Regions from separate parts of the Qipengyuania pelagi genome, predicted to be linked through region 2. Evidence: predicted binding sites of a transcription regulator. Region 2 holds the regulator's gene; each other region holds the start of a gene.
The links. The regulator LexA, encoded in region 2, represses DNA repair genes until DNA is damaged. The targets are predictions, from matches to a motif close to GTTCCNCNCTTGTTCT.

Region 1 (7,896 bases), 330 kb from region 2:
CTCAAGCTCGCGCTGCTGATCGGGGGCGTCCAGATGGGCGATCAGGTCAAGGCGCTGAACGAAGGCGTCGATGTGCTGATCGCCACGCCGGGCCGGCTGATGGACCTGTTCGAGCGCGGCAAGATCCTGTTGAACGGGTGCGAACTGCTCGTCATCGACGAGGCGGACCGGATGCTCGACATGGGGTTCATCCCTGATATCGAATTCATCTGTTCCAAGCTTCCCGAAGCGCGCCAGACGCTGCTCTTCAGCGCCACCATGCCGCCGCCGATCGAGAAGCTAGCGAAGAAATTCCTCACCAATCCCAAGCGGATCGAAGTCAGCCGGGCGGCCAGCACGAACAAGGACATCACCGCCTTCAAGGTGCTGACCAAGTCGCGCGGCAAGCAGGATACGCTGCGCTGGCTGCTCTCGCACGATCTGGTCGAGACCGCGATCATCTTCGCCAACCGCAAGACGACGGTGCGCGAACTCAATAAGACCCTGCAACGCGACGGCTTCAGGAGCGGGGAAATCCATGGCGACATGGACCAGTCCAGCCGCTTGCAGGAGCTGGCCCGGTTCAAGGCGGGCGAGGTCAACATCCTCGTCGCCAGCGACGTTGCGGCGCGCGGGCTCGACATCAAGGGTGTGAGCCACGTCTTCAATTACGACACGCCCTGGCACCCGGACGATTACGTCCATCGCATCGGCCGCACGGGCCGCGCGGGCGCCAAGGGTCGCGCCTTCACCTTCGTCACGCCCGAAGATGCCGAAGCGATCGAGAATGTCGAGAAGCTGACCGGTAGCGAAGTTCCGGTGTTCGGCCAGAAGGACGTGCGCGTGGAGCTGCGCGATGCGTCGCAGGACAAGGCCGAAAAGGCGGACGAGGCAGGCGAGGAAAAGCCCGCGCGCAAGAGCCGCCGCAAGAGCGAAGAGCGTGACGACACGGCGCCGGACTCGTCGGCGAAGGACAAGCCTCGCCGTGGCCGGTCTCGGTCGGAGCGGTATCAGGAGCGCGATCACGCCCAGACGGATGAGGGCCGCGAAGCGCGCAACGACCGTCCGCGCAATGCGCGCCGTGACGATCGTCAGGACGATCCCGTCCCGGCAGGCGAATGGAACGGCCCGCGCCCGACCTTTCTGGACGTATCCGCTCTGGCCTGAGCGCGCTGCTGGCGGTGAGCTGCGGGTCTAGTCCGCCAGCTTCACGAAGCTGTCGATCACGCGCTTGGTGCCGGCCTTCTCGAAGGCGATTTCGAGCTTGTTGCCTTCCTGATCGGTGACCTCGCCGTAACCGAATTTCTCATGGAAGACGCGCGCACCGATCGCGACGTCGGTCCGGGCCTTGGCCGCGAAACTGGCGGCTGAGCGCTTGTTTTCCGCAACGCGAACCGGCTTCGTCTCGTAACCCGTCGCCAGCGCGCGCTGCCAGCCGGGGCCGCGCGCGGTGCTGCGATCAGGTCGATCGCGTGCGACATGGGCGAAGGGGTCCTCGCTCTCGCTCCAATTCGCGCGCCACAGTGACGCGCCGCCGCTCATCGTGGTTTCCTGCTCGATATGTTCGTCGGGTAATTCCTCGATGAACCGGCTCGGGATGGAGCTGGTCCACTGGCCGAAGATGCGGCGATTGGCGGCGTGCAGGATCGTGCATTTCCGCCGCGCGCGCGTGATCGCGACATAGGCGAGGCGGCGTTCCTCCTCCAGCGAGGCAAGCCCGCCTTCGTCGAGGGCGCGCTGCGAAGGGAACACGCCTTCTTCCCAACCGGGCAGGAAGACATTGTTGAATTCCAGCCCCTTGGCGGCGTGCATGGTCATGATCGTGACCTTTTCGTCATCGCCCTGCGCGTCATTGTCCATGACGAGGCCGACATGTTCGAGGAAATCGCCGAGCGTGTCGTATTCCTCCATCGCGCGGGCGAGTTCGGAGAGGTTTTCCGCGCGCCCCGCGCTTTCGGCGCTGCGATCCTTCGCGAGCATGTCGTCATAGCCGCTTTCGGACAGGACGAGGCGCAGAAGGTTGGCGGGCGTCTCCCGCTCCGCCGACTCGCGCCAGTAGACGAACTGCTTCAACAGGCCAGTGAGCGTGTTCCGCGCGCGGGCGGGCAGTTCGTCGCTGTCGACGAGGTCGAGGCTGGCGGCGGCCAGCGGCAGGCCGGTACGGCGCGCATGGCGACGCATGGTTTCCAGCGTCTTGGCGCCGAGCCCGCGCTTGGGTTGGTTGTAGATGCGTTCGAAGGCGAGATCGTCCGCAGGCTGCGAAATCACGCGCAGATAGGCGAGCGCGTCGCGGATTTCGGCGCGCTCGTAAAAGCGGAAGCCGCCCACGATGCGGTAATTGAGGCCGATCTGGATGAAGCGGTCCTCGAATTCGCGAGTCTGATATTGCGCGCGGACGAGGATCGCGATCTCGTCCAGCGGGGCGCCTTCGCGTTCCAGCCGCTCGATCTCCTCGCCCACCCGGCGCGCTTCCTCGGGCGCGTCCCACACGCCGATCACGCGCACCTTGTCGCCCGCCGGAAGCTCGGTCCACAGCGTCTTGCCGAGCCGCTGGCTGTTGGCATCGATCAGGCCAGACGCGGTCGCTAGGATCTGCGGCGTGGAGCGATAATTTTGTTCCAGCTTGACCACCTTGGCGCCGGGAAAATCCTTTTCGAACTTGAGGATATTGGCGACTTCCGCCCCGCGCCAGGAATAGATCGACTGGTCGTCATCCCCGACGACGCAGATATTCTTGCGCTCCTGCGCCAGCAGCCGCAGCCAGAGATACTGGACCTGATTGGTGTCCTGATATTCGTCCACCAGGATATATTTGAAGCGCCGCTGATACTGTTCCAGCACGTCGCGATGCTGGCGGAAGATGTTGAGCATGTGCAGCAGCAGATCGCCGAAATCGCAGGCGTTGAGGCTCTTCAACCGCTCCTGATACAGGCGGTAGAACTGCTCGCCGCGCCCATTGGCGTAGCTTTCGTTCTCCACCGCATCGAGACCGCCGGGATTGAGGCCGCGATTCTTCCAGCGGTCGAGCAGACCGGACAGTTGCCGCGCGGGCCAGCGCTTCTCGTCGAGGTCGTTTTCGCGGATCAGCTGCTTGAGCAGCCTCAGCTGATCGTCGGTATCGATGATCGTGTAATTGGATTGCAGCCCGACCAGCTCGGCATGGCGGCGCAGCATCTTGGCGCCGATCGAATGGAAGGTGCCGAGCCACGGCATCCCCTCCACCGCCTGACCCATGTGGCGCGCCACCCGCTCGCGCATCTCGCGCGCGGCCTTGTTGGTGAAGGTGACGCACAGGATCTCGCTCGGCCAGGCGAGGCGCATGGCGATCAGATGCGCCAGTCGCGCCGTCAGCGCCGCGGTCTTGCCCGTCCCGGCACCCGCCAGCATCAGCACCGGGCCTTCGGTCGTTATCACCGCCTCGCGCTGGGGTGGGTTCAGACGCTGCGCATATGCGGGCAAGTCGTCGCGAGACGGGGGGGCGGGAAGATCGGTCATGGGGTCGAGCGAACAGGTAGGGAACGGCGGGCCACCGTGCAAGCGCTGCGACGAACCGAGTGCCGCGAGCGAGCAGCTTCGGAACCGCGACGGCCTCTAGTCCGTTAAGAGGCCCATAGACACGATCCATGAAAGGATACGAAGTATGAAAACCATCCTTGCAGCTGGCGCCGCTCTCGGCCTCACCATCGCCGCCGCTCCCGTCATCGCGCAGACCGCGACCACCACGGCAACCGCGTCCATGCAGATGACCGCCGCACAGAAGGCAATGTATGACGGCTGGCCTGCCGAGCGCCGCACGGCCTACGATGCGTGGCCTGCCAACGCCAAGACCTATTACTGGACCCTGACCGACCAGCAGAAGCAGGGCTGGTGGATGCTGAATGACGAGCAGCGCGTCCGCATCGTCGGCATGACTCCGGCGCAGCGCACCCAGGCCTGGACCGCGATTTCCGCGCAGATGGCCGGTAATATGAGCAACGCTTCGGCGACGGGCACGACCAATATGTCGAGCACGGCGACCGCGCGCACCACCACTGCGGGCAACATTCGCTTCGTCAGCAATGCCCGCGTCCAGCCGGTGAGCACGACCTCGCCGCCGCGTGGCGAACTGCCGGTCTGCACGCCGAACCAGCAGGATGACTGCATCAATCGCGGCGCGCGATAAACCAGCTGCCACCCGCGAACCGCGCCTGGCGCGATCGCGGAGCTTGGAAGGGGGCGGAGCTGCCATGGCGGCTCCGCCCTTTTTCGTGCCCGAGAAGGTTTTAGCTTGCGAGGCGCAACAAGGTCAGCTTCGCCTTGCCGACTTTGCGTTCGGCATCGATCGCGAGCAGCTTGACCGCGACATCCTCGTCCTTCGCCGTTTCCAGTGCGATCCAGGTCGCTTCCCCGATCCAGCCCAGTCTCAGCATTCGGTCGAGCGCGACCTGGCCCGCTCCGGTCCCGTAGGGCGGGTCGAGCAGGATCAGATCGTGCGGTTGCTTGGCAGGGCCGAGGCTCATCACCGATCCTGCCTGCACCGTCGCCCGATCGCGTGCCTTCAGGCTGCCGATATTGGCGCGAATGGTATCGAGAGCCGCGCCCTCATTCTCCACGAACAGGCAATGGCCCGCCCCACGTGAGAGGGCTTCGAGGCCGAGAGCGCCAGAACCGGCAAACAGATCGGCGACCGCCAGATCCTCGAACGATCCCAACCGGCTGGCGAGCATACTGAACAGCGTTTCGCGCGTTCGATCGGCGGTAGGGCGTGTCGCATCGCCCTTGGGCGCGGTCAATTTCCGCCCGCGCCATTCGCCCGCAATGATGCGCATCAGCGGCCCCGCTTCAGCGATTTGCGGAAGCGTTCGACATCCGACTGGCGGATTTCGACCGCCTGCCCGCGCGGCAGGTCGGCGAGTTCGAACGGGCCATAGGCAGTGCGCAAAAGGCGGTTCACCTTCAGCCCGAGATGTTCGAGCACGCGGCGGACTTCGCGGTTCTTGCCTTCGGTCAGCGTCATCTCGATCCAGCGATTGCGCCCGCTGCCGCGTTCGAGATCGGCTTCGATACTGCCGTAGCGCACGCCATCGATCGTCACGCCTTCCATCAGGTCGTCAAGCTGCGCCTGCGAGACATCTCCGAAAGCGCGCGCGCGATAGGTGCGCGGGACGCCGGATGCCGGAAGCTCCATCGCCCGCTTCAATTCGCCGTCATTGGTGAGGAGCAGCAGGCCCTCGGTGGTGAAATCCAGCCTCCCAACCGGCATCAGGCGCGGCGTGTTCTTCGGCAGCGCATTGCGCAGCGCGGTATAGATTGTTGGCCTTCCTGCCGGATCACGCTCGGCGGTGATGAGGCCGGAGGGCTTGTGGAAGGCGAACAGGCGCGGCGCTTCGGGCGCGGCGACGGCATTGCCATCGACGGTCACGCCCTTGAGGCTTTCCAGCTTGATCGCAGGCGTATCCAGCACCTTGCCGTCCACCGCGACGCGCCCGTCCGCGATCATCCGTTCGACCTCGCGCCGACTGGCGACACCCGCGCGGGCGAGCAATTTGGCGATCCGGTCTCCGGTTTCTGGCAGGGCAGGCATGGCGCCGCCTTTAGGGCTGGCGATCCGCGCTGTCGAGAAGTGCCGCGATGGTCTCGTGATAGCGCCGGATGCCGCCTTCGAGCGTGCCGAGCATGATGTCGTCCACCGCGCCGCTTTCCAGCCCCTGCTGGCCGAGTTCCGCCGCGCGGAAATCCTCGCTCGCGAAGACGCCGCCGTCGAGCAGGTTCCAGCTCCGCTCCCAATGGGCGCGGGCCTTGTCGCCTGCCTCGCCGGGTGCGGGTTCCTCGGGGATGACCATGAAATCCTCGACCAGCGTCAAATCGTGCGCTTGGGGCATCATCACCATCACATTGATGTAATCGGGGCTGGGAATGATCAGCGCACCGGGCACGAGCTGATAGGCGAAGGTGACGACCCGGCGCAGCGCCGCCATGTCGGTGAGGTCGATCGCATCCATCTCCTCCAGCCGCCCGACCGCCGAGCGGGCGTGGGGGCCGAGCATATCGCCCGAGGTCACGCCATCCTTGAAGAACGGGCCGATCGTCTTCGCGTGGAGGCGGGTGACGTGATAGCTTTCGAGGAAGGCGTCCATGACGAGCTTCCAGTTGGCCTCGACCCGATGGGTCTTGCGCCGGAACAGGAAATGGCTGGCGGCGCCGAACGCCTCCATGTCCGCGCCGATCGCCTCGGCATGGGTGAAGTCCGCATCCCCGCGCGGCGCGAACCAGATCAGGCCACCGCTTTCGTGGCTGGGCAGTTCGATGAGGCCGTGCGCGGCCTTGTCGAGGCCGGGGAAGCTGTCAGGGCGGGGCAGGGCGAGCAGGCGCCCATCAACCGAATAGGTCCAGGCGTGATAGGGGCAGACCAGCTTCTTCGCGCACTGGACCGCTTCGCCCTCGACCAGCCGCGTGCCGCGATGGCGGCAGACATTGAGGAAGACGTGGGCCATCCCTTGCGCGTCGCGCGTGATCAGGAGCGGGCGTCCGGTCGCATCGTGGGGCACCGCCATGCCGGGATCGGGCAGGAGGGCGCTGGGGCACAGGATCTGCGGCATCCGATCGTAAAGCGCGGCGCGTTCGCGGGCGAAATGGGCTGGATCGGTATAGACCGATGCCGGAACCGACTGGACGCCGCTGGCGCCCGGCGCGCCGCCATCGGCGATCGTCCGGGCGAGCGCGAGCTGGCCAGCGGTGGGGCGTCCATCGGCGATAGTGTCGGTAAGCGCCATCGTTCAGGTTCCTTTCGCTCCGGACGCTGCTAGTGTCGCAAAAATTTTACGAAGTTGGAAGGACGTACGGGGAATGGCGCAAGCGGTTGCAGGACAGACGAAGCGTAGCGCCTGGAAGGTGCTCGGACTCGCGCTGAGCAATCGCAAGACCGGGTTCATGCTGCTGTTCGGCTTCGCGCAGGGCCTGCCGCCGGCGCTGTTCCTCGGCACGCTGTACGCCTGGCTGTCAGAGGCCGATGTCGATCTCGAGACGATGGGCGTCTTCAGCCTGGTCGGCCTCGCCTATGCCTTCCAGTTCCTGTGGTCGCCGCTGCTCGACCGGGTCGACATTCCCGGCGTGCGCAGGCTCGGCAAGCGCAAACAGTGGATCGCGCCGATGCAATTGATCGTCGGCATCGCGCTGGTCGTCATGAGCACGCTCAACCCCGCGACCTCGCTCGGCTGGTTCAGCCTGCTCGCCGCGATCGGCGCCTTCGCCAGCGCGACGCAGGACATCGGCATCAATGCCTGGCGTATCGACGTGGCGGACGAGGTCGCGACGCTCGATATCCTCTCCACGATCACGCAGATGGGCTTCCGCCTCGCCAGCCTCGTCGGCGGCGCGATTGGGCTCATCCTTGCCGAAAAGAACGGCTGGCCTTGGGTCTATGTCATGTTCGGCTTCGTCATGCTGGCTATCGGCATCGCAGGCCTGTTTGCGCCCGATGCCCGCGTGTCGGACGATACCGCCGCGACCGCCGCCGCCAGCGATGCTGAAGTCGCCGAACTCTACGAGGTGGGCGAAGTCACGCCGAAAATCCGCAACCGCGCTTTGCTGGCGGTCGGCATCTTGTGGGGCTGGGCGATCATTACCGTGGTTGTCTTCATGGTCCGCAGCATGACCTCGACGCCCGAATTGCGGCCCGACGTCACGCTGTTCACGACCACCTACGGTCCCTTGATCGTGCTGGCGACCATCGTGCTGCCCGCCTTCATCGCCGCCTGGGTCGTCAAGCAGAAGCGCGACGGAAAGAACGTGATCGCCGCGCATGAAGCGGGTGCCGCGATCGAGCCTCCGACCGTCACTTTCACCGACCATCTCTATCGCGCGCTGGTCCTGCCTCTGGTCGAATTCGTCAGCCGCATGGGCTGGTCGCTGGTGCTGGTGCTGGCGCTGGTGCTGACC
Region 2 (7,896 bases):
CATCGCCGAAGGGCGCATCCGCATGTCGGACGCGGCGCTCTCGGCCTTGTGGGACGGGACCGGACCCAAGGGCGATGCGCTCGCCACAGCGCGCATTGCGGGGATCATGGCGGCGAAGCGGACGGGCGAGCTGATCCCCCTCTGCCATCCGCTCGCGCTTGATGCCGTAACTGTCGAATTCGCCCGCGAGAGCGATGCCATCCGCGTCACTGCCACCACCTCCTGCACCGGGCGCACGGGAGTCGAGATGGAAGCGATGGCCGCCGCCAGCGTCGCGCTGCTCACGCTTTACGACATGGGCAAGGCAGTGGACCGCGCGATGGTGATCGATGGCGTGCGTCTGATCGAGAAGACGGGCGGCAAGTCCGGCCACTGGCGCGTCGATCCGTGATCACGCTCGACGAAGCGTGGGAGCGGCTGCTGTCATCGATCGCGCCGCTGGAGGCGGAACAAATCCCTGTCGACGAAAGCGGAGGGCGTTATCTGCGCGAGGCACTGGTCGCGCGGCGGACCCAGCCCTACGCCGATCTCTCGGCCATGGACGGGTTCGCGGCATCGGGCGAAGGGCCGTGGGCCGTAATCGGAGAAGCGCGGGCCGGGCACGCCTTCGATCGCGCGCTAAGCCCAGGACAGGCGGTCGCCATATCGACCGGGGCCGCGCTTCCCCAAGGAGCGGACCGGATCGTGGTGAAGGAAGATGCGAGCCTCGCGCAGGCTGTCCTTCGAGCCGATCCGCTGCCCACGCCCGGCCGCCACATTCGCCGCCGGGGATTCGACTTCAAAACGGGGGACACGCTGCTCGCGGCGGGAACTCGTATGGCCGCGCCGCATATCGCCCTCGCTCGAACTGCGGGCGTCGGAACCATCGGTGTGACCCGCCGACCGCGCGTGGCGATCCTCGAATGCGGCGACGAATTACGCGCCGATCCGGTGGATTGTCCGCCCGACGGCCTGCCCGCTTCGAACGGCGCGATGACAGCGTGCATGGTCGGATCTGTGGGCGCGGAGGTGAGCAGTCGCGTGCTGGTGCCCGACCGCTTGGAGGCCGTGGTGAATGCCCTCGACGACGCGAAAGACGCCGATCTGGTGCTGACCTCGGGCGGTGCCTCGGTAGGCGAGCACGATCTGATCAAGCCCGCTCTGGAGCGCGCGGGCTTCACATTGGATTTCTGGCGGGTTGCAATCCGGCCAGGCAAGCCGCTGATCGTCGCGCGGCGCGGTTCTCAGCTGATGCTGGGCCTGCCCGGAAATCCGGTATCCACCTTCGTCACGGCATTCCTGTTCGCCCTGCCCGCCTTGCGCCGAATGGCGGGATCAGAGCGCGCCCTCCCGCAGCCGATCAACCTCCCGCTTGCAGGTGTACTGCCCGCTGCCGGGACGCGGCGTGAGTTCCTGCGCGCCCGTTTATCGCCGGAAGGCGCCACGCTAATCGACGAGCGGGACAGCAGCGCGCTCGCCGCGCTAGCCCGGGCCGATGTCCTGATCGACCGGCCGATCGGCGCACCTGTGCAAGCGGAAGGCGCGCTCGTCTCATGCTACCTGCTCGAAAATGGCGCAATCGCTTGACTTGAAGGAAATGGTTGCCTAATTGTTCCTCATTCGTTCACGACCTGCATTGGAATGGGGTCGGATCCGAACTTGAGGAGCCTTGCACCATGCTGACCGCCAAGCAGCACGAACTGATCCGCTTCATCCAGACCCGGCTGGAAGAAACCGGGATTTCGCCCTCCTTCGAAGAGATGAAGGAGGCGCTCGACCTCAAGAGCAAGTCGGGCGTGCATCGCCTGATTTCCGCCTTGGAAGAACGCGGCTTCATTCGCCGCCTGCCCAATCGGGCCCGTGCGCTTGAAGTCCTCAAGACCCCGGAAGAAGCCGTTTCGAGCCCCCGAGCGCGCAACGCCGCATCGGCTGGCGTACCGAGTGCGGCGAACGATTTGGTCGGCGCCGCTGTCGCTGCACGAGCGCCCGAACCGGCCAACGATGTTCTGGAAATTCCGCTCCACGGGCGCATCGCCGCCGGGGCGCCGATCGAAGCGATCGAAGGCCAGAGCAGCCTGCCCGTGCCCGCAGCCCTGCTCGGTCCGGGCGATCACTATGCGCTCGAAGTATCGGGCGATTCCATGATCGAGGCCGGAATTTTCGATGGTGATTATGCCCTGATCCGCCGCACCGACACGGCGCGCGATGGCGAGATCGTGGTGGCGCTGGTCGATAACGAGGAAGCGACGCTTAAATTCCTGCGCCGCGAAAACGGTCGCGTCCGGCTCGATCCGGCGAATGCGTCCTATGAAGCGCAAATCTACAACCCGACGCAGGTGCAGGTGCAGGGTAAGCTGGCGGGGCTTTTGCGCCGCTATCACTGATAGGGGTAAGGGAGGCGTTCGCGATCAGAAAGGCGGCTTCTGTTCGATGATCGTGGGGCTCGACCACGTTCAGCTTGCCATGCCTTCTGGCGGCGAGGACGAGGCGCGCGATTTTTACGCGGGGCTTCTGGGTATCCCGGAAGTGCCGAAGCCGCCCCATCTCGCCCAACGAGGCGGGTGCTCGTTCGAGAGCGGGGCGATCAAGGTGCACCTTGGCGTGGAAATTGACTTTCGTCCTGCTCGCAAGGCGCATCCTGCGTTTCGCGTTGCCGATCTCTTCGATCTGGCGAAGCGCCTTGCCGAAGCGGGCTTTTCGGTCGCGGAGGACGAACCGCTTGCGGGTTTCAAGCGATGTTACGTTGACGATCCGTTCGGCAATCGAATCGAATTGACGGAAGCTCGGACACCGTGCGGGTCCGTCTGAGTAAACTGATTCCACAGTGAGGCTGAAGCTGAGTGGCAGGATGACTGCGGGATAGTGCTCTTTGCCGCCATTCTCGAGGGTTGGGGCGTAAGATCTCTAAGCTCGATCGCCGTAAAATTATCGCCCGCGATCCCCCTGCCACCAACCATGCTCGCCCTGCGATTGCGCGACCGTGCGGATGGTCTCGCGTTCGAGGTAGATCGCGGTTCCGCCCTCGCGCCTGAGAAAGCGTCCATCCGCCTTCAACCAGGCGGGCTGGCAGCTTCGCGGCAGGAAGCGGTCCGCGATCACGATATCCGCACGCTCGCAGGCGGCGGCGAGGGCGCGTTCCTCGACCATGTCGCGGCTGCGCGCCATCAGCACATGCCATTCGCGCCCGCCCCGCTCCAGCGACAGGACGCAGAAATCCCGGCTGCACCGCGCACCGGGCCATTCCTCGAAGAGCAGTACCTCGCCCTCCGCGCCCGCCAGCTCCAGCAGATTGTCGCGCGCGAAACCCGAGCGGCTGTCGCGCAGCACCAGCAGCCGATCGCTCTCGCCGGTCACGCCGACATGGCGCCCATCGCGGGTGATCAGGATGTCCGGTATTGGCGTCGACAGGAAGACCACCACACCGATCGCGACCGGTATCAGTCCCCACAGCCGCGCCCTTCCCTGCCACAGCGCCAGCCATAGCAGCCCGCCCACGATCACCAGCACCGTGCCCAACCCCATTTGCGGCATCAACTTCACCGCGCCGGGCTGGGCCGCGGTAAACCGTGCGAGACCCAGCAGGAGATCGAGCGACACTTGCGCCGCCCACCAGGCAGGTGCGCCCGCCCCGACCAGATCGAGCAACAGGGCCAGCGCCAGCAGCGGCATCGTCACGAAGGTTACCAGCGGGATCGCCAGCACATTCGCGAAAGCGCCGTAGACGCCCGCACGATGGAAATGGAACAGCACGATCGGCATCAGCGCGAATTCGATCAGCAGCCCGGTCGCGAACAACATGGCGATCCGGCGCCCGGTCCGCGCCAGCCAGCTCTGCTCGCGCGGCGCTAGAAACCGCTTGGCCCAGCTAGCATTGTGCAAAGCGACGATGGCGATCACCGCAGCGAAGCTCATCTGAAAGCTGGGTCCCACAAGCGATTCAGGCCAGAGCGCGAGCACGACGATCGCGGCCACCGCCACCATGCGTAGCGACAGGGGTTCACGCCCTAAGGCCAGTGCGATCAGAACGAGCACGGCGCCCACACAGCTGCGCACGGTCGGAACCTCCGCACCGGTCAGGAGCGTGTAGCCGATACCAGCCAGAGCCCCCAGCAGAGCCGCCGCGAGGGGCAGCCGCACTCTCAACGCAAGCCAAGGCCAAAGAGCGAGCAGCCTGATCGCCAGAAGATACGCCGCCGCGATGACCGCGCTGACATGAAGCCCGCTGATCGAAAGCAGGTGCGTCAGCCCGGAATCGCGCATCGCGGCTTCATCCGCTTCGCTGATCGCACCGCGATCGCCGCTCGCCAGGGCAGCGGCGATGCTGGCCGCCGCCCCCTCCATATTGGCGCGGACATGCGCCGAAAGCGTGCGTTGCGCTTCAGCCAAAGGAGCGGGTTTTTTCGCAGGTTCGATCAGATCCACAGCGCCGATCAGCGACCCGGTGGCCGCCAGCCCCTCAAACCAGGCCGTGCGGGCGAAATCATAAGCGCCTGGCAGAATCGGCGGAGAGGGCGGCATCAGGCGTGCTTTCAAACGCACTCGTGCGCCCTCCTCCATCGATGGCGACACGCGATCCTGCTGCACGTTGACGCGCACCTTCATCGCCCACCCGGTTTCAGCGTCCCGCACGGCGAGCGTGAGGCGGGTGCGGGCTTCGGCCAGTTGGTCCTCGCGCGCCAATATCCGCCCGTCGAGCGCCAGCACGCGCGGATAGGCGATCGGTTCGGCGCCGACTGTCGTGGAACGCGCCCAGATCGCCGCCATGCCCAATGCCAGCACACATGCGAGTGCCACCACCGCGATCAGCAGGTGCGAGCGGTCCTCTCGCCCGCGCCAGCACGCTAGGGCGAAGAGGGCGGCAAGCCCGCAAAGTAGCAGGAAAGCCGCCCATGCCCACACGGTATCGAGCAGGAACCACGCTCCGATCCCGCTCGCGAAACCGACCGCCAGCCACGGCCCACGATCGAAGCCCGCGCGGCCCAGAAAGGCGTCCGCCCACCTGAGGAGGTCCGCCGCGACACTGGACAAGCGACGGCGCTTGCGCCATTGGCGCTGCGCTGCACCATCATGGGGGAAATCGCCCCCATGCAGCGGCAAACCAGCCAGCGGGGGCGCCGATCGCGTCGCCATCACGATATCAGAACGGAAAGCAGGTATAATGGCAAGCGATAGCGATGCGGCTCAGACGAAGGTCGTCACGCGCTTCGCCCCTTCGCCCACCGGATTCCTGCATATCGGCGGCGCGCGCACCGCGCTGTTCAACTGGCTGTTCGCGCGCCATCACGGCGGCAAGGCGCTGCTGCGGATCGAGGACACCGATCGCAAGCGGTCTACGCAGGATGCGATCGACAAGATCATCGAAGGCCTCGACTGGCTCGGCCTCGATTATGACGATGCGCCGGTGTTCCAGTCCGACCGGACGGAGCGCCACGCAGAGGTCGCCCAGCAATTGCTCGACGCGGGCCACGCTTATAAATGTTACGCCACGCCCGAAGAACTCGAGGCGATGCGCGCCGAGCAGCGGGCGAACAAGCTGCCCATGCGCTATGACGGGCGCTGGCGCGACCGCGACCCGTCCGAAGCGCCCCAAGGTGCACCCTTCACGATCCGGCTGAAGACCCCGCAGGAGGGCGAAACCGTGATCGACGATGCAGTCCAGGGCCGCGTCACCGTGCGCAACGAGGAGATTGACGATTACATCCTCCTGCGCGCGGACGGGACTCCGACCTATATGCTGGCCGTCGTGGTCGACGATCACGACATGGGCGTCACCCACATCATCCGCGGCGACGATCACCTCAACAACGCCTTCCGCCAATTGCCGATCATCAAGGCTATGGATTGGCCCGAACCGATCTATGCCCACATCCCGCTGATCCACGGGACCGACGGGGCGAAGCTGTCCAAGCGCCATGGCGCGGTCGGTGTCGACGCGTATCGCATCGAAGAGGGCGTTCTGCCCGAAGCGCTGTTCAACTATCTCCTCCGCCTCGGCTGGGGGCATGGGGACCGCGAGGAAATCTCGCGCGCGGAAGCGATCGAGCTGTTCGACCTCAAGGGCGTCGGTAAGAGCGCGTCGCGCTTCGACATGAAGAAACTGCAGAACCTCAACGGGCACTATATTCGCGAGGCCGACGATGCGCGCCTCGCCGCTTTGGTCGCCGAGCGGATCGGCCCGGATGCCGACGAACAGCTGCTGACCGAAGCCATGCCGGTCCTCAAACCGCGCGCGCGTTCGCTGGACGACCTGGCCGAAGGCGCCGGCTTCCTGTTCGCCACCCGCCCCCTCGCGATGACGGAAAAGGCGGCGGGCCTGCTCGACGATCAGGCGCGTCGCTATCTCGCCGAGGTTTCGGCGGCGCTGGCGGCGGAAAACGACTGGACAATCGAGGCCCTGGAAGCCACTACGAAGGCGCTCGCCGAACGGCTCGAACTGGGTCTCGGCAAGCTCGCGCAGCCGATGCGCGCGGCACTGACGGGGACGACCACGTCTCCTGGAATTTTCGATGTTCTGGTCCTGTTGGGACGGGAAGAGGCGCTCGCTCGGATCGACGCGCAAGCCACCCCGGCAGGCTCGGAAAACCAATAGCTTAAGGAGCAGACTATGGCCGACAAGCAGGCGAAACTGGACTTCGGCGACAGCTCGGTGGATTTCCCCGTCCTGGAAGGCACGTGCGGCCCCGATGTCGTCGACATCCGCAAGCTTTACGGATCGACCGGCAAGTTCACCTACGATCCCGGCTACAAGTCGACCGCGAGCTGTGAGAGCGCGCTCACCTTCATCGATGGCGAAGAAGGCGTCCTGCTCCACCGTGGTTATCCGATCGGCCAGCTGGCCGAGCACTCCAATTTCATGGAAGTCTCGCACCTGCTGCTGAACGGCGAACTGCCGACGCAGGAAGAGCTGGACGACTTCACCTACACGATCACGCGCCACACCATGGTGCACGATCAGCTGCGCCAGTTCTACCAGGGCTTCCGCCGCGATGCGCACCCGATGGCGATCATGTGCGGCGTGGTCGGCGCGCTGTCGGCGTTCTACCACGACAGCACCGACATTTCGGACCCCGAACACCGCACGATTTCCAGCCACCGGCTGATCGCCAAGATGCCGACCATCGCGGCGATGGCGTATAAATACTCGATCGGTCAGCCCTTCCTTCAGCCGCAGAACTCGCTCAGCTACACCGGCAATTTCCTGCGCATGACCTTCGGCGTTCCGGCCGAGGAATACGAAATCCATCCCGCGATCGAGCGGGCGATGGACCGGATATTCATCCTCCACGCCGACCACGAGCAGAACGCTTCGACCTCGACCGTGCGCCTTGCCGGTTCGTCGGGCGCGAACCCGTTCGCCTGTATCGCGGCGGGCATTGCGTGCCTCTGGGGCCCGGCGCATGGCGGCGCCAACGAAGCCGCGCTCAACATGCTTCAGGAGATCGGCACGCCCGACAAGATCCCGCATTATATCGAGCGGGCAAAGGACAAGAACGATCCGTTCCGCCTGATGGGCTTCGGCCACCGGGTCTACAAGAATTACGACCCGCGCGCGACCGTGATGCAGAAGACCGTGCGCGAGGTGTTCGATGCGCTGAACGTCAGCAACCCGGTGTTCGAGGTCGCGCTCCAGCTCGAGGAAATGGCGCTCAACGACGATTATTTCATCGAGAAGAAGCTCTTCCCGAACGTCGATTTCTATTCGGGTGCGATCCTTTCCGCGATCGGTTTCCCGACCACGATGTTCACCGCCCTGTTCGCCCTCGCGCGCACGGTCGGCTGGGTGGCGCAGTGGAACGAGATGATCTCCGATCCCGGCCAGGTCATCGGTCGTCCGCGTCAGCTCTACACCGGCCCGACGCAGCGCGATTACGTGCCGATCGACAAGCGCTGATCCGGTTTACGGGACGAGAAGAAGGG
Region 3 (7,896 bases), 250 kb from region 2:
GGGGTGCGCTGCCGGGAAATCGCCTTCGTCATCGGCGAGATGCTGGGCAATCCGCGCGCGCTCGACTTCACCGCATCGCGCCGCCTGACGCTGGCGGCGGAGCGTCACGGAGTGCCGCTCTACCTCGTTCGGCTCGATGCGCGGCCCGACCTGTCCTCGGCGAGGATGCGCTGGAATGTCGCCTCCGCCCCGTCTCCCGAAGCGCGCTGGAACCCCCAGGCTCCCGGCACGCCCGCCTGGCACGCCGAACTGTTCCGCGCGCGCGGGCACCGTCCGGGCGAATGGATATTGGGCGATGGCGGGCGGCAGCTGCTGGCCAAATCCCTGCCGTCAGCTGCGCAAGAGTCCGAACAATCTTCGGTCGTCTCGGCATGATGGATGCGAATGACGCGCCGTATCCTGTCCCTCTGGCTTCCGGCGCTGGCGATGGATCGCTGGCGCCTCGCGCATGTCGATGAACTTGGGGGCGAAGACGATACCCAGCCGCGGGTCCTGATTTCGGACACCGCGCATGGCCCCCGGATCGAGGCGGCGAACCGCGCTGGCGCCATGGCGGGCGCGCGCAGGGGCATGATGCTGGCCGATGCGCGGACCTTGTGCCCCGCACTGCTGACCGCTCCCGCCGATCCCGCGGGCAATCTCGCCTTCCTCGAACAGCTCGCGGTCTGGGCGATGCGCTGGGGGCCGTGGTCGGCGATGGATCCGCCCGACGGGTTGCTGGTCGACGTCACCGCCGTGCCGCATCTGTTCGGGGGGGAGGGCGGGCTGCTGGACGACGTCCATGCCGGTTTCGCCCGCCGCAAGCTCGCCCTGCGCAGCGCCATCGCGCCGACCGCCGGCTCCGCCTGGGCCTGCGCGCATTACGGACGGGCGCGGACGATCGTGGACGGCTCCCGGAGCGATGACGCGATCAGGCGCGCTCTGTCCGACCTTCCCGTCGCCGCCTTGCGGCTCGACGAGGATGTGCTCACCGTGCTGCGCCGCCTCGGCATCAAGCGCATCGGGCAACTCGACGCGATCGAGGAGGAGGGGGCCGGGCGCGATGCGATCCAGCGGCGATTCCGCAACCGCAGATCGCCCGCCGCCAATCCGCTGATCCGGCTCGACCAATTGCTCGGCCGGATACCCGAACCGTTGCTGCCGGTCGTCCCCCAGCAGGCCCCGCTGGTGCAGCGCAGGCTGATGGAGCCGATCCGCCACCGCACTCTGCTCGACACCGTGCTCGACGATCTGGCGCTCGATATGGCACGCGAGCTGGAGGGCAAGGCGCTGGGCGCAAGGCGGCTCGAACTGGGCCTCTGGCGCGTCGATGGCGAGGTCATCGTCCGCCGCCTCGAAATGGCTGCGGCGACGCGCGATCCCGCGCATATCTGCCGCCTGTTCGCCGCCCGGCTCGACGATGTGGATGCGGGGTTCGGGATCGAGATGCTGCGCCTGCGCGCCAGCTGGGCCGAGCCGCTGGCTCTGGCGCAGGGCGATATCGAGGCCGCCGCCGAAGCGCACGGCACCTCGCTATCGGCCTGTATCGACCGGCTGACCGTCAGGCTGGGGGCGGAGGCGGTTGCGCGCCCGGTGCCCTTCGCCAGTCATATTCCCGAACGCGCCCAGCGCTGGCATCCGCCACTGGAGCCCGAACCGAGTTCGCAAGGTCTCTTGGAATTCCATCACAGGCCTCTGAAATTGCTGGACAAGGCCGAGAAGATCGCCGTGCTCTACGCCACCCCGGATGGCTATCCCAAGCGCTTTCGCTGGCGCGGCGCGGTGCGCGAGGTGGCGCGGGTGGAGGGGCCGGAACGGATCGCACCCGAATGGTGGCGCGAACGCGGCAGCGCGCGCCTGCGCGATTACTACCGGATCGAGGACGGGGCCGGATGCCGCTACTGGATCTACCGCCAGGGTCTGATCGGGGATGGGCGCGGGGGGATGCCGGATTGGTATTTGCAAGGTCTGTGCGGGTGACGTCACGCCGCCATACATTCATGACGTCATCAAAAGGTACTGATCTAAAAAGAAAAAGCGCGCCCCGCAGGACGCGCCTCGTTCTCTATCACGATCTTTGTCGCAATCAGGCGGACGCGATCGTTCCGCCTTCGGCCATGGCCTTCCTGCTGCCCGCTCCGCCGAGAAATTCGAGCAGATCGTCGCCCAATCGCTCGGTCTGGGTCGCGAACACGGCGTGCGGTTCACCGTCATATTCGATCAGCGTCGCGCTCGGCACTTTCTCCGCGACCTGGCGCCCGGTGGCATCGATCGGCACGGTCTGGTCCTTGGTGCCGTGGATAACCAGCGTGGGCACGTCGAAGCTGGCAAGGTCGGGCCGGAAATCGGTGTTGGCGAACGCGCCCGCCGATTGCAGCGTCGCATACTGGCTTGCCATCATCGTGGTCATCCAGGCCCAGTGCTTCTCCTCGTCGCTGACCTTGGTGGACAGCACGCCGTCACCGTAGAAATCCTTGAAGAAACCGGTGAAGAAATGGCGGAAGTCCGTCTTCATCCCCTTGGTCATCTCGTCGAGAGTGGATTGCGGCACGCCATCGGGATTGTCATCGGTCTTGAGCATATAGGGGACGACCGAACTGACCAGCACCGCCGCACTCACGCCCTTGCCCTGATGGCGCGACATATAGCGCGCGATCTCGCCGCCACCCATCGAGAAGCCGACCAGAGCGACATCGTCATTCGCGCCGGTCTCCTTCATGACGTCGGCAAGATCGTCGGAGAAAGTGTCGTAATCGTAGCCCTTGGGCGCATGATCCGAATGGCCGAAACCGCGCCGGTCATAGGCGATCGCGCGATAGCCGTTCTCGGCCAGCTTCATCATGATCGGATCCCAGCTATCGGCCGAAAGCGGCCAGCCATGGATCAGGACCACCGGGCGGCCTTCGCCGAGTTCTTTGTAACGCAGGCGCGTTCCGTCGCGGGTTGTGAGGTTGGGCATTCGTCGTCTCCTTGACTGGGGGTATGTCCAACCAACCGTCCTGAGAGGCTGCGCGTTCCATAAGGGACGGAATTACCAATTTTTCCTGTGGGGACTAGGCAGAGCGTGATGCAGAACATATAAAGAACGAATGGCTTCGCAGACCGTCCTCGAAAAGCTTGCGATTCTCGCCGATGCGGCGAAATACGATGCGTCCTGCGCGTCGTCCGGCACGGCGAAGAAGAACTCGCTGGGCTCGGCCAAGGGGATCGGATCGACCGAGGGGATGGGCATCTGCCACGCCTATGCGCCGGATGGTCGCTGCATCTCGCTGCTCAAGATCCTGCTGACCAATCACTGCGTGTTCGACTGCCATTATTGCGTCAATCGCAAGAGCTCGAACGTGGCGCGAGCGCGCTTCACGCCGCAGGAGGTCGTGGACCTGACGCTGGCTTTCTATCGCCGCAATTATATCGAGGGGCTGTTCCTTTCCTCCGGCATCGTCAAGAATTCCAATCACACGATGGAACAGATCGTAGAAGTCGCGCGCATCCTGCGGGAAGAACACGACTTTCGCGGCTACATCCATTTGAAGACCATCCCCGAGGCGGATGCCGAGATCGTCCATCAGGCGGGTCTCTATGCCGATCGCGTGTCGATCAATGTCGAACTGCCGACCGATAGCGGCCTCACGCGCCTGGCGCCCGACAAGGACGCACGCCAGATCGAAGGCGCGATGGGCAAGGTGAAGGCCGATCTCGTCGAGGCGAAGGATGCGAGGAAGCGGTTTCGTCACGCCCCGCGCTTCGCCCCGGCGGGACAGTCGACGCAGATGATCGTCGGCGCCGATGCCGCGACCGATGCGGACATCGTCGGCAAGGCGAGCAGGCTCTACGACAATTTCCGCCTCCGCCGGGTCTATTACAGCGCGTTCAGCCCGATCCCCGACGCGAGCGCGGTGCTGCCCCTGAAGCGCCCGCCGCTGATCCGCGAGCACCGGCTCTACCAGTCCGACTGGCTGATGCGCTTCTATGGCTACAAACCCGCCGAGGTGATGCAGGCGACCGAGGCGGACGGGAATTTGCCGCTCGATATCGATCCCAAGCTCGCGTGGGCGCTGAAATTTCGCGACAGCTTCCCGGTCGACGTCAATCGCGCCAGCAAGGAACAGCTGCTGCGCGTACCTGGGCTGGGCGTGAAGGCGGTGCACAAGATCCTCGCCAGCCGTCGCCATCGCACGCTGCGCTTGGACGATGTGGCACGGCTGACGCTGTCGATCACCAAGGTGCGCCCGTTCATCTGCACGGTGGATTGGCGCCCCGTGATGCTGACCGATCGCGCGGACCTCAGGACCATGCTTGCGCCCAAGACCGAGCAGCTTGAGCTGTTCGCGGCATGAACAGCGATTTTTCACGCGGAGGCGCGGAGGCGCGGAGAACAGGTTTTGCGCTCACAGAGGCACGGAGGCACGGAGGCGAAGTGTCTGCGGCGCAGCCGCACTCTATCGTTATGTTTTGTTTCAAGGCTGCCGCTACGCGGCAAAGCCCCCCTGTGCCTCCGTGCCTCTGTGAGCGCCTAAAAAGCTTCCGCGCCTCCGCACCTCCGCGTGAATCACTACTCCGGCGCGCTGCATGACCGCGCTCCAGCAAGCCAAACTCGCGGCCCGTTACGTGGTCGAACTGCCCGAGCCTGACGATTTCGAGTTCTGGCGCGAACGGGCGCGGGCGCTGGTGCAGTGCGAGGTGCCGCCCGACCGGATCGCCTGGGTGGAACCGGGCGGCAGCGGTGACCTGTTCGCGCATGGAGAACGGCGTAGTCCCATGCCGGAGCCGGATGCCAAGCCGGTTCGGGCGAACAAACGCTTCGTAAGCTTGGCGAAGAACGCCGCGCTTCATTCCGACCCCGAACGCTTTGCGCTGCTCTATCGCCTGTTGTGGCGCCTCCAGGCGAACCCGCGCATGATGGAGGACAAGGCCGATCCCGATGTGCGCCGGATCGAGGAGCTCGACAAGAATGTCCGGCGGGACAGCCACAAGATGCACGCCTTCGTCCGCTTCCGTCTGGTGGAGGACGAGGAAACCGATGGCGAGCACTACGTCGCCTGGTTCGAGCCCGAGCATCACATCCTGCGCGCCAATGCGGGCTTCTTCATGCGCCGTTTCGCCAATATGCGCTGGTCGATCCTGACGCCGCAGGGCAGTCTGCACTGGGACACGGAGACCATGCGCGAAGGCCCGCCCGCCGAACGCGCCGATGCGCCCGGCGGGGATCCGATGGAGGATCTCTGGCGCACCTATTACGCATCCATCTTCAACCCCGCGCGTTTGAAGATCGGGGCCATGCTCAAGGAAATGCCCCGCAAATATTGGAAAAACATGCCCGAAGCCGCGCTCATCCCCGAGCTGGTGGCGGGCGCGCAGAAGCGGGAGAGCACCATGGTCGAAGCGGGAACGCTCGAATTCGAGGAACGGCCGGAGACGCTGGCGGCCATCGACAAGGCGATCCATGCCTGTCGCAAATGCCCGATCGGCGAACTCGATAATCAGGCGGTCATGGGTGAGGGCCCGCAGGACGCCGCTCTCATGATCGTGGGCGAACAGCCGGGCGATCAGGAAGATCAGTCGGGGCGACCCTTCGTGGGACCGGCGGGGCAATTGCTCGACGTCCATCTCGAAAAGGCGGGGATCGATCGCCAGGCAGCTTACGTCACCAATACCGTCAAGCATTTCAAATACGTCCAGCGCGGCAAGCGGCGGCTTCATCAGTCTCCGGGTGCGAAGGAGATCGATACCTGCCGCTGGTGGATCGAGAGCGAGCGCGCGATCGTGCAGCCGAAACTCGTGCTCGCCATGGGCGCCAGCGCGGCGCGCGGTATGCTGGGCAAGACGGTCAGCATCTCCAAGGCGCGCGGAAGCCCGATCGCGCTCGAGGATGGCAGCGAGCTGTGGATCACCGCGCACCCCTCCTATCTGCTTCGTCTCGATGGCCCGGCGCGCGAGGAACAGGCGCGCCTGTTCGACGCCGACCTCGCCGCGGTGAAGGAGCGGTTGGAGGAGCTGGTCGGGTGATCGATATGACTGTCTTCATCATCCCCATGAAGGCGGGGGGCCAGAGCAGGGCCGCCGAGCTTGCAGCTGGAATCCCGTCCGCGCGGGAATGACGGCCGAGCACCCGCGTGCCCGAAAACGACCTCCAGATTCCCAAGCGCCGGATCGAGCTCGATCCCGATTCCGTCGATGCGCCGCCGCGTGCGCCGTTCGTCGAGCTGGGTCTTGTCAGCTGCTTCAGCTTCCTGCGCGGTGCATCCGATGCCGTCGATCTGGTGCTCGCCGCCCGGCGGCTCGGCTACGATGCGATCGGGATCGCCGATGCCAATACGATGGCGGGTGTCGTGCGCATTCACACCGAAGCGAAAACGCTTAAGCTGAAACCGCTTATCGGGTGCAGGATAGAAACGGTCGAGGGTCTGGCCTTCCTCGCCTATCCCCGCAATCGCGCGGCCTATGGGCGGCTATGCAGACTGATCAGTGCGGGCCGGATGGCGACACTGGACGGCGAATGGCAGGCGAAGGGCGCCTGCGACATCGCCCTCGCCATGCTGGCCGCTCACAGCGAGGATGTGCAGCTCATCCTCGTGCCACCGCGCGATCTGGAGGAGCGATACGCTATCGCGGTGCCCAGCAATGTCGTTTCCCTCACCTCGCGAGAGCCGCCGGTCGATGCGCCTCTGCGCACGATAATTAAGCCATTCAAACAGCTTATACCCCATATCGCAGACCGGCTCCCGACATTGAGCCACATCGCCGCCAGCTATCTTCATATCGGTGACGATGTGGTGCGGATCGAGCGGCTCGACGCGCTGGCAAAGGCCAACGGGCTCTCGATTCTCGCCACCAACGACGTCCATTACGCCACGCCCGACCGGCGCCCGTTGCAGGACGTGATGACGGCGATCCGGCACAAGACCACCGTCTCCGCCGCAGGCCATCTGCTGCACGGCAATGCCGAACGCTATCTCAAATCGCCCGAAACCATGGTCCGTCTGTTCGAGCGCTGGCCCCATGCGATCGCGGCGGCGCGCGGGGTGGCGGATTCATGCGATTTCTCGCTGGACGATCTAAGCTACGAATATCCTGAAGAAATCTATCCTGACGGCATGACGCCACAGGAATTCCTCGAAAGCGAGACCTGGTGGGGTGCGGAGGATCGCTACCCATCGGGTGTGCCCGACCATATCGTCGACACGCTGGAGCGCGAATTGGCGCTGATCGCGAAGCTCGACCTCGCGCGCTATTTCCTCACCATCAAGGATATCGTCGATTTCGCCCGCTACGGCGTCGATCCGCCGATCCTGTGCCAGGGGCGGGGCAGCGCGGCCAATTCGGCGGTCTGCTATTGCCTCGGCATCACCAATGTCGATCCCGCCAAACACCAGCTGCTGTTCGACCGCTTCATTTCCGAAGAGCGCAAAGAGCCGCCCGATATCGACGTCGATTTCGAGCACGAACGGCGCGAGGAGGTGATCCAGTACCTCTACAGGAAATACGGCCGCCACCGCGCCGGGCTGTGCGCCACGGTCATCCATTATCGCCCGCGCATGGCGATCCGCGAGGTCGGCAAAGCGATGGGTCTGACCGAGGATGTCACCGCCGCGCTCGCCAAGACCGTCTGGGGCGGATGGGGCAAGGAGATCAGCGAACGCCACGCCCAGGAAACCGGCATGGACGTGACCGATCCGCACCTGAAGCGCGTTCTCAAGCTGACCGAACAAATGATTGGGATGCCAAGGCATTTATCACAGCATGTCGGCGGATTTATCCTGACCGAAGGCGCGCTGATCGAGACGGTGCCGATCAGCAATGGCGCCATGCCTGACCGCAGCTTCATCGAATGGGACAAGGACGATATCGAGGCGCTGGGCATATTGAAGGTGGACGTGCTCGCACTGGGGATGCTGACCTGCATCAGGAAATGCCTCG
Region 4 (7,896 bases), on a different contig from region 2:
CGACCCCGCCCGCGAAGCCAGCGCGCTGCACGCTCTTCGAGCGCAGGTAATAGAGCGACTTGATGCCCTTCTCCCACGCCTGGAAGTGCAGCATCATCAGGTCCCATTTGTCGACATCGGCAGGGATGAACAGGTTCAGCGACTGCGCCTGGTCGATGAAGGGCGCGCGGTCGGCGGCGAATTCGAGCAGCCAGCGCTGATCGATTTCGAAGCTGGTCTTGTAGGTCGCCTTCTCTTCCGCGCTCAGGAAGTCGAGATGCTGGACCGACCCGCCCTTCTCCAGGATCGAATTCCACACATTGGTCGAATCCTTCGATTTCTCGCGCAGCAGCTTTTCGAGATACGGGTTCTTGACCACGAAGCTGCCCGACAGGGTCTTGTGGGTGTAGATATTGGCCGGGATCGGCTCGATGCAGGCGCTGGTGCCGCCGCAGATGATCGAGATCGACGCGGTCGGCGCGATCGCCATCTTGCAGCTGAAGCGCTCCATCGCGCCCATTTCTTCCGCATCCGGGCAGGGGCCGCGTTCCTTGGCTAGGACCATGCTGGCCTCTTCCGCCTTGGCGCTGACATGCTTGAACATCTTCAGGTTCCAGACCTTGGCCATCGGGCTTTCGAAGCCAATGCCCTTCTGCTGGAGGAAGGAGTGGTAACCCATGACGCCGAGGCCGACGCTGCGTTCGCGGCTGGCGGAATATTTGGCGCGCGCCATTTCGTCCGGCGCGCGGTCGATATAGTCCTGAAGCACGTTGTCGAGGAAGCGCATCACATCCTCGATGAACTGCTTGTCGCCGTTCCACTCGTCCCATTTTTCAAGGTTGAGCGAGCTGAGGCAGCAGACCGCGGTCCGATCATTGCCGAGATGGTCGCGGCCGGTCGGCAGCGTGATTTCCGAACACAGGTTCGAGGTCGAGACCTTGAGGCCGAGATCGCGGTGATGCTTGGGCATCATCCGGTTCACCGTGTCGGAGAAGACGATATAGGGCTCGCCCGTCGCGAGGCGGGTTTCGACCAGCTTCTGAAACAGCGAGCGCGCATCCACCGTCTTGCGGACCGATCCGTCCTTGGGGCTGACGAGGTCGAAGGATTCGCCCGCGCGCACCGCTTCCATGAACTCGTCGGTCAGCAGCACGCCGTGGTGCAGGTTCAAGGCCTTGCGGTTGAAATCGCCCGAAGGTTTGCGGATTTCGAGGAATTCCTCGATCTCGGGGTGCGACACGTCGAGATAGCAGGCCGCCGAACCGCGCCGCAGCGAGCCTTGCGAGATCGCGAGCGTCAGCGAATCCATCACGCGCACGAAGGGGATGATGCCGCTGGTCTTGCCGTTGAGGCCCACCGGCTCGCCGATGCCGCGTACCTGGCCCCAATAGGTGCCGATGCCGCCGCCGCGCGATGCCAGCCAGACATTCTCGTTCCAGGTGCCGACGATGCCTTCGAGGCTGTCTTCGACGCTGTTGAGATAGCACGAGATCGGCAGGCCGCGATTGGTGCCGCCATTCGACAGGACGGGGGTGGCGGGCATGAACCACAGCTTCGAAATCGCGTCGTAGAGCCGCTGGGCGTGGCCCTGATCGTCGGCATAGGCATCCGCCACGCGGGCGAACAGATCCTGGAAGTCCTCTCCGGGCAGGAGATAGCGATCGATCAGCGTTTCCTTGCCGAATTCGGTCAGCAGGTCGTCACGGCTTGTGTCGGTGACGACCTGGAAGCGGCGATCGTTGATCTTCTTGGAATCGTCGGCAGGCGCCGCCGAAGCCTTTACCGCTTCCATCATCGCACCGGCGAGCGCGGCATCGGCCTTTTCGGAGATCGCGGATTCGCTGACCAGCTCGTCGCTGCCGCTGTCGCCTGCCTGCATGTCGATTGCCTTTCCGCCCGTTTTCTCGGGCGACTTGTTGGGCGCGGGGCTGGAGGCGGGCGCGTCCGAGACAGTCGCCGTATCGTCCTGCGTCATGTCCAGTTCCATCGCGTCCTCGTTCCTGAAATCCATCGCTCGTCCTCGCCGTTCGTCTCGTGTCGCGTCCGATCGGATATGAGCCGATGTTCCGCATGTGTTCGATTCGGCGAGCTACCCCCGCCTAGCAATATTCGGGGGCGTAAGGGGCATGAAACTTATCCCCTTTTTGCCCACAGGGCCCAGCCAGGACCGAACGGAATCACCACCTGCCCCATATGGGTCCGGCGGCGATAATCGCTAGGTCTAGTGGGTCCCCCCAGGTGCCCGACTACCAGATACTGAATCAGACCGGGTCGGGGCGCAAGAGGGTGAAGAGTGTTTTAACGCGTCCCGGCCCCGCCCAATGGCGGTGTGTCATCCGACTGCAACGCAGCGACGCGTGGACCAAGCTGGACTTGTGATGAGCGCAAGAGCGAAAATGAATCCGTGAAAAAATTTTTGCGGGCAAAAGCGGCGCACTGGCGGTTGCGCAGCGATCGAATCCGCGCCCGCAATTATCGAATCTAGGCGGGCACTCCGGTGGCCTCATGCGCGTGTCCGGCGATCGCATCGGCAAGCTCGTCGACCAGTTCCAGCGGGAGGTCGTGGCCCCACCCCGGCAGGGTGCGAATCATGGCACCGGGAATGCAGGCGGCGGTGTCGCGCCCGCCCTCGCAGGGCACCAGCGGATCGTCCTCGCCATGCAGGACGAGTGTCGGCACGGTGATGCCGCGCACGATCTCGCGCCGGTCCCCGTCCGCCAGAATCGCGGCGAGATGGCGGGTGCCGCCTTCAGGGTAGAAGCTGCGGCGGATGCTCGCCTCGACCCTTTCGCGCAGGCGCTCTTCCTCTGCCGGGTAGGCAGGGCTGCCGATCGTGCGCGCCAGATACATCCCGTGGGCGACGAGCGCGGCCTCTTCGGTGCTGTCGGGCCGCTTGACCAGCGCCTGCAACGCCTCCTTGCGTGCGGCCGGGAGTTTCGGATTGCCGGTGGTCGAGAAGACCTGCGTGAAGCTGAGGCAGCGATCCGCATGTTTCGCCGCGACATGCTGCGCGATCATCCCGCCCATGCTCGCCCCGACGACATGCGCCCGCTCGATCTCGAGCGCATCCATCAGCCCGACCGCATCCTCGGCCATATCGGCGAGAGTATACGGGACCTTGGGCGTCAGCCCGATCTTCTTGAGCAGCGTCAGTTTGACCGGACCCGGCGCCTTCTGGCCGGTGAATTTCTGGCTGAGACCGACATCGCGATTGTCGTAGCGGATCACCCGGAACCCATGCCCGACCAGCGCCTCGACCAGCTCGTCCGGCCAAAGGGTCAATTGCGCGCCGAACCCCATGATGAGCAGCATGGCGGGATCGCTCGGATTGCCGTGATCCTCGTAATGGATCGTGACGCCGTTGGCGGTGGTTTGGGGCATTCGCTCTCTCCTGCGTTACGGCACCAGCACCGTATCCTTCGCCACCGGATCGGTCTCGGGGTAATCCAACGTGAAATGCAGGCCCCGGCTTTCGTGGCGTTTCAGCGCGCTCTTCACGATCAGTTCCGATGCCTGCAACAGATTGCGCAGTTCGATGAGATCGGTCGTCACGCGGAAGGCGCCGTAATAATCCTCGACTTCCTGCTTCAGCATGGCGATGCGGTTCTGCGCGCGTTCGAGGCGTTTCGTGGTGCGCACGATGCCGACATAATTCCACATGAAGCGGCGGATTTCGGTCCAGTTCTGCTTGATGACGACCTCTTCGTCCGAATCGGCGACCTGCGTATCGTCCCATTCGCGGATCGCGGGCGGTTCTTCGAGCGTGTCCCACCTTTCGAGGATGTCGCGCGCCGCCGCCTCGCCGAAGACGAAGCATTCGAGCAGGGAGTTCGAAGCCAGCCGGTTCGCGCCGTGCAAGCCGCTCTCAGTGCATTCCCCCGCCGCCCACAGGCCCGGCAGGTCGGTGCGCGCGTCCAGATCCACGACCACGCCGCCGCAGGTGTAATGCTGTGCCGGCACGACCGGGATCGGCTGCATGGTCATGTCGATGCCGAGGCCGGACAGCTTCTCGTCGATGGTGGGGAAATGTTCGCGCACGAATTCGGGCGGCATATGGCTGATGTCGAGATGAACATAGTCGAGCCCGAAGCGCTTGATCTCGGCATCGATCGCTCTCGCCACCACGTCGCGCGGGGCCAGTTCCATCCGTTCGGGGTCGTAGAATTCCATGAAGCGCTTCTTGGTGCGCGGATTGATCAGCCTTCCGCCCTCGCCCCTGACCGCTTCGGTGATGAGGAAGTTCTTGACCTCGAGATTATAGAGGCAGGTCGGGTGGAACTGCATCATCTCCATGTTGGAGACGCGGGCACCCGCGCGCCAGGCCATGGCGATCCCGTCACCCGTGGCGCCGCGCGGCGCGGTGGAGAAGAGGTAACAGCGCCCCGCCCCGCCCGCGGCCAGAACGGTGGCGCGCGCGACATGGCGTTCGACCGCGCCCGTCTCCTCGTTCAGCGCATAGGCGCCCCAGACCCGCCCGCCGCCGGAGAATTTTTCGGCATTGCGGCCGGTGATGAAGTCGATGCAGCTGCGCCCCGGCAGCAGGGTGATGTTGGGGTTGGCCTTCGCCGCGTTCAATAAGGCTTCCTGAACCGCCCAGCCGGTCGCATCGTCGACATGGACGATGCGGCGGTGGCTATGCCCGCCTTCGCGCGTCAGATGGAGGTGGTCGCTTTCGCGGTTGAAGGGGACGCCCAGTTCGCTCAGCCGGTCGATGCTGGCGGGCGCGCGCTCGATCACGAATTCGACCGTCTCGCGATCGTTCAGCCCTGCGCCCGCGATCATCGTGTCGCGCACGTGGTTTTCGAACGTGTCGCCCGCATCGAGGACAGCGGCGATGCCGCCCTGCGCCCAGGCGGTCGACCCGCCGGTGAGCGAGCCCTTGGCCAGCACCACCACCTTGCGGGTTTCGGCAAGCGCAAGCGCGGCGGTCAGACCGGCGGCGCCGGACCCGATGACGAGGATATCGTGCTGATAAGGATGCGTGGCCATATCCCGCGCTTGAACACGCGGCGCGCCATCGCGCAAGGGCGCAACGGTGCCAGCCCAGGGGGGTGGGGGTAGATGCTGCCCTATGAAACCGCGCTTCGTGCCGGTTTCCGCATCGGAGCCGGACACTGCGAGTCTAGGCTACACCACGCTTACATGCGTGGTTTGTGAAAAGCTCAGACCGCTGCCGTCAGCTGGACGAATACGTCTTCGAGATCCGCCTCGCGCGTGGTCACGTCTTCGATGGCATAGCCATGCTGCTGGATCAGCGAGAGAACCTGCCCCGCCGTGGTCGCGTCGCGATCATAGGTCACGTCGAGCCGGCGCGGATCGACCACCTCGGATTTGACGAAGGCTTCCTCCATGATCGGCCCCGCGAGATCCTTGTCGACCGAAACCGACACGATCTTCTCGCGCGCCATCCCGATCAATTCGCGCGTGGGCTTGTTGGCGATCAGTTCGCCGTGATTGATGATCGCGATCCGCTCGCACAATTCCTCGGCTTCTTCGAGGTAGTGGGTAGTGAGGACGATGGTAACGCCCTGTTCGTTGAGTTCGGTGACCAGTTCCCACAATTGGCGGCGCAGTTCGACATCGACCCCCGCAGTCGGCTCGTCCAGCACCAGGATCGGGGGGGAATGCACCATGGCCTTGGCGATCAGAAGCCGCCGCTTCATGCCCCCCGACAGGGTGCGGGCATAGGCATCGCGCTTGTCCGACAGGCGCACCGCTTCCAGCAATTCCTCGCTGCGCCGCTCCGCCTTGGGGATGCCGTAGAAGCCCGCCTGGTTCTCCAGCACCTCGAAGGGGGTGAAGAAGGGATCGAAGACGATTTCCTGCGGCACGATCCCGATCGAGCGTTTCGCGTTGCGGCGATTGCGGTCGATATCGAAGCCCCAGATCTCGGCGCTGCCATCGGTCTTGTCGACCAGCCCGGCGAGAATGTTGATCAGCGTCGACTTGCCCGCCCCGTTGGGGCCGAGCAGGCCGAAGATCCCGCCCTGGGGCACGTCGAAGCTGACGCCCTTCAGGGCCAGCTTCCCGCCGCCGTCTCCGTCCTTGGCGCCGTAACGCTTGAGGAGGTTGTCGATGCGGATTGCGGGTTGGGTGTCCGGTTGGATGTCCATGGGGGGGCACATAAGCGCCCCTGCCCGTTCGCGCCACCTTGCGCACGGGGAGGCGAGCATTTATCGGCAGTCACCATGAACACCGCGCCCCCCGAGATCGTGAAAGTCGAAACCAAGCGCGTCTGGTGCGACGGCGCCAGCGACATTCGCGGCGGCCCGAACTACCGCCCGGCGGCGCTCGGCCATCCCAAGGTCTATCTCGAGATCGACGAGCACGGCTATGTCGATTGCGGCTATTGCGACCGGCGCTTCGTCATGATCGGCGGCCCGGCGGACGGGGTCGATCCGGCGAGCCTCAGGGATATTTCCGAAGGCGCCGATCCGGGGCATCGCTGAGGCGTTTGCGTCAGTGCGGGGAGCCCAAGGCTGAGTCGCCCTGGATTGCCTCGCTTCGCTCGCAATGACGAGGAAAGGGCGGCTTGAGCGGCGGGTCACGCAGGGCACTGCCGAGAACGGACCTCGCTCCGATACTTCGTCATTGCGAGCACGCGAAGGCGACGCGGCAATCCACTGCGCGACGTATGGAAGCTTCCCCGGCTCGAGGCCGGGTCGCAAGGACGAGCGTGTCGCGGCCGACACGATTCCGACACGACAGGTGACGCGGCGGCGCGGACTTCCTATCCAGTCGGGATGACGACCACAACCGACCCGCACGCGCTTCTCTATCGCCAGATCGATCCCGACGCGGCGCTGCGCCTGACATCGGATCTGCTGGGCGCCTGCGACGATGGGGAGCTTTATCTCCAGTTCCTCGCTTCCGAAGCCTTTGCCTTCGATGACGGACGGTTGAAGACAGCCGATTACAGCCGCGATTCGGGTTTCGGCCTGCGCGGGGTTTCGGGGGAGACCACCGGCTTCGCCCATGCCAACGAGATCAGCCACAAAGCGATCGCGCGGGCGGGCGAGACGCTGCAAGTGCTCGATCCGGGCCGGCAGACGGGCATCGTCCCGCCCGAGCGCACCAATCGCCACCTCTACACCGATCTGTGCCCGCTCGACCTCGTGCCTTTTGCCGAAAAGGTCGCGCTCCTCGAAAAGATCGACGCGGTCGCCCGCGTGAAGGACCCGCGCGTCGCGCAGGTCAGCGCAAGCCTGCTGGCGAGCTGGAGCGTCGTGGACATCCTGCGCCCCGATGGCTTTACCGCGCGCGATATCCGCCCGCTGGTGCGGCTCAATATCGGGATCGTCGCCGAAGCCAACGGACGGCGCGAAAGCGGCAGTTTCGGAATGGGCGGACGCTATCTCTACGATCGCCTGTTCGATGAAGGACAGTGGATGCGCGGCGTGGACGAGGCGGTGCGCCAGGCGCTCGTCAATCTCGAAAGCGTGGCGGCGCCTGCGGGCGAGACCACGGTGCTGCTCGGCCCCGGCTGGCCGGGCGTGCTGCTACACGAGGCGGTCGGCCACGGCCTCGAAGGCGATTTCAACCGCAAGGGCACCAGCGCCTTTTCGGGCCGCATCGGCGAGCGGGTCGCCGCGCCCGGCGTCACCGTGGTGGACGATGGCAGCATCGCCGAGCGGCGCGGCTCGCTCTCGATCGACGACGAGGGCACGCCGACGCGCGAGACCGTGCTGATCGAGGACGGTATCCTGAAGGGCTATATGCAGGACCGGCTGAACGCCCGCCTGATGGGCGTGGAGCCGACCGGAAACGGCCGCCGCCAAAGCTATGAACACGCGCCCATGCCGCGCATGACCAACACCTTCATGCGCAGCGGCGAGGACGATCCCGCAGAGCTGCTCTCCCGCGTGAAGGAAGGCATCTACGCCACCAGCTTCGGCGGCGGGCAGGTCGATATCGTCA

Region 1: a site for LexA is predicted at 3,484-3,499, ahead of GRI47_RS07125 (ATP-dependent helicase). Genes of this name have one in related genera too.
Region 3: a site for LexA is predicted at 3,051-3,066, ahead of GRI47_RS04215 (putative DNA modification/repair radical SAM protein). Genes of this name have one in related genera too.
Region 4: a site for LexA is predicted at 2,043-2,058, ahead of GRI47_RS13345 (ribonucleoside-diphosphate reductase subunit alpha). Genes of this name have one in related genera too.

What each region holds. Positions count from the first base shown of each region.
Region 1 covers NZ_WTYD01000001.1:1,432,412-1,440,307, reverse strand. The annotation lists gene GRI47_RS07130 (DEAD/DEAH box helicase) at 1-1,146, shown strand, start outside; gene GRI47_RS07125 (ATP-dependent helicase) at 1,174-3,474, opposite strand; gene GRI47_RS07120 (hypothetical protein) at 3,620-4,141, shown strand; gene rsmD (16S rRNA (guanine(966)-N(2))-methyltransferase RsmD) at 4,242-4,787, opposite strand; gene GRI47_RS07110 (pseudouridine synthase) at 4,787-5,542, opposite strand; gene GRI47_RS07105 (aromatic ring-hydroxylating oxygenase subunit alpha) at 5,553-6,731, opposite strand; gene GRI47_RS07100 (AmpG family muropeptide MFS transporter) at 6,805-7,896, shown strand, end outside.
Region 2 covers NZ_WTYD01000001.1:1,104,479-1,112,374, forward strand. The annotation lists gene moaC (cyclic pyranopterin monophosphate synthase MoaC) at 1-391, shown strand, start outside; gene GRI47_RS05420 (molybdopterin molybdotransferase MoeA) at 388-1,566, shown strand; gene lexA (transcriptional repressor LexA) at 1,656-2,363, shown strand; gene GRI47_RS05430 (VOC family protein) at 2,410-2,787, shown strand; gene GRI47_RS05435 (ComEC/Rec2 family competence protein) at 2,905-5,109, opposite strand; gene gltX (glutamate--tRNA ligase) at 5,138-6,568, shown strand; gene GRI47_RS05445 (citrate synthase) at 6,584-7,870, shown strand.
Region 3 covers NZ_WTYD01000001.1:854,291-862,186, forward strand. The annotation lists gene GRI47_RS14775 (hypothetical protein) at 1-375, shown strand, start outside; gene GRI47_RS04205 (Y-family DNA polymerase) at 385-1,959, shown strand; gene GRI47_RS04210 (alpha/beta fold hydrolase) at 2,066-2,938, opposite strand; gene GRI47_RS04215 (putative DNA modification/repair radical SAM protein) at 3,069-4,316, shown strand; gene GRI47_RS04220 (UdgX family uracil-DNA binding protein) at 4,549-5,985, shown strand; gene GRI47_RS04225 (error-prone DNA polymerase) at 6,093-7,896, shown strand, end outside.
Region 4 covers NZ_WTYD01000002.1:529,183-537,078, reverse strand. The annotation lists gene GRI47_RS13345 (ribonucleoside-diphosphate reductase subunit alpha) at 1-1,990, opposite strand, end outside; gene GRI47_RS13340 (alpha/beta fold hydrolase) at 2,461-3,360, opposite strand; gene nadB (L-aspartate oxidase) at 3,376-4,968, opposite strand; gene GRI47_RS13330 (ABC transporter ATP-binding protein) at 5,142-6,092, opposite strand; gene GRI47_RS13325 (zinc-finger domain-containing protein) at 6,168-6,428, shown strand; gene tldD (metalloprotease TldD) at 6,723-7,896, shown strand, end outside.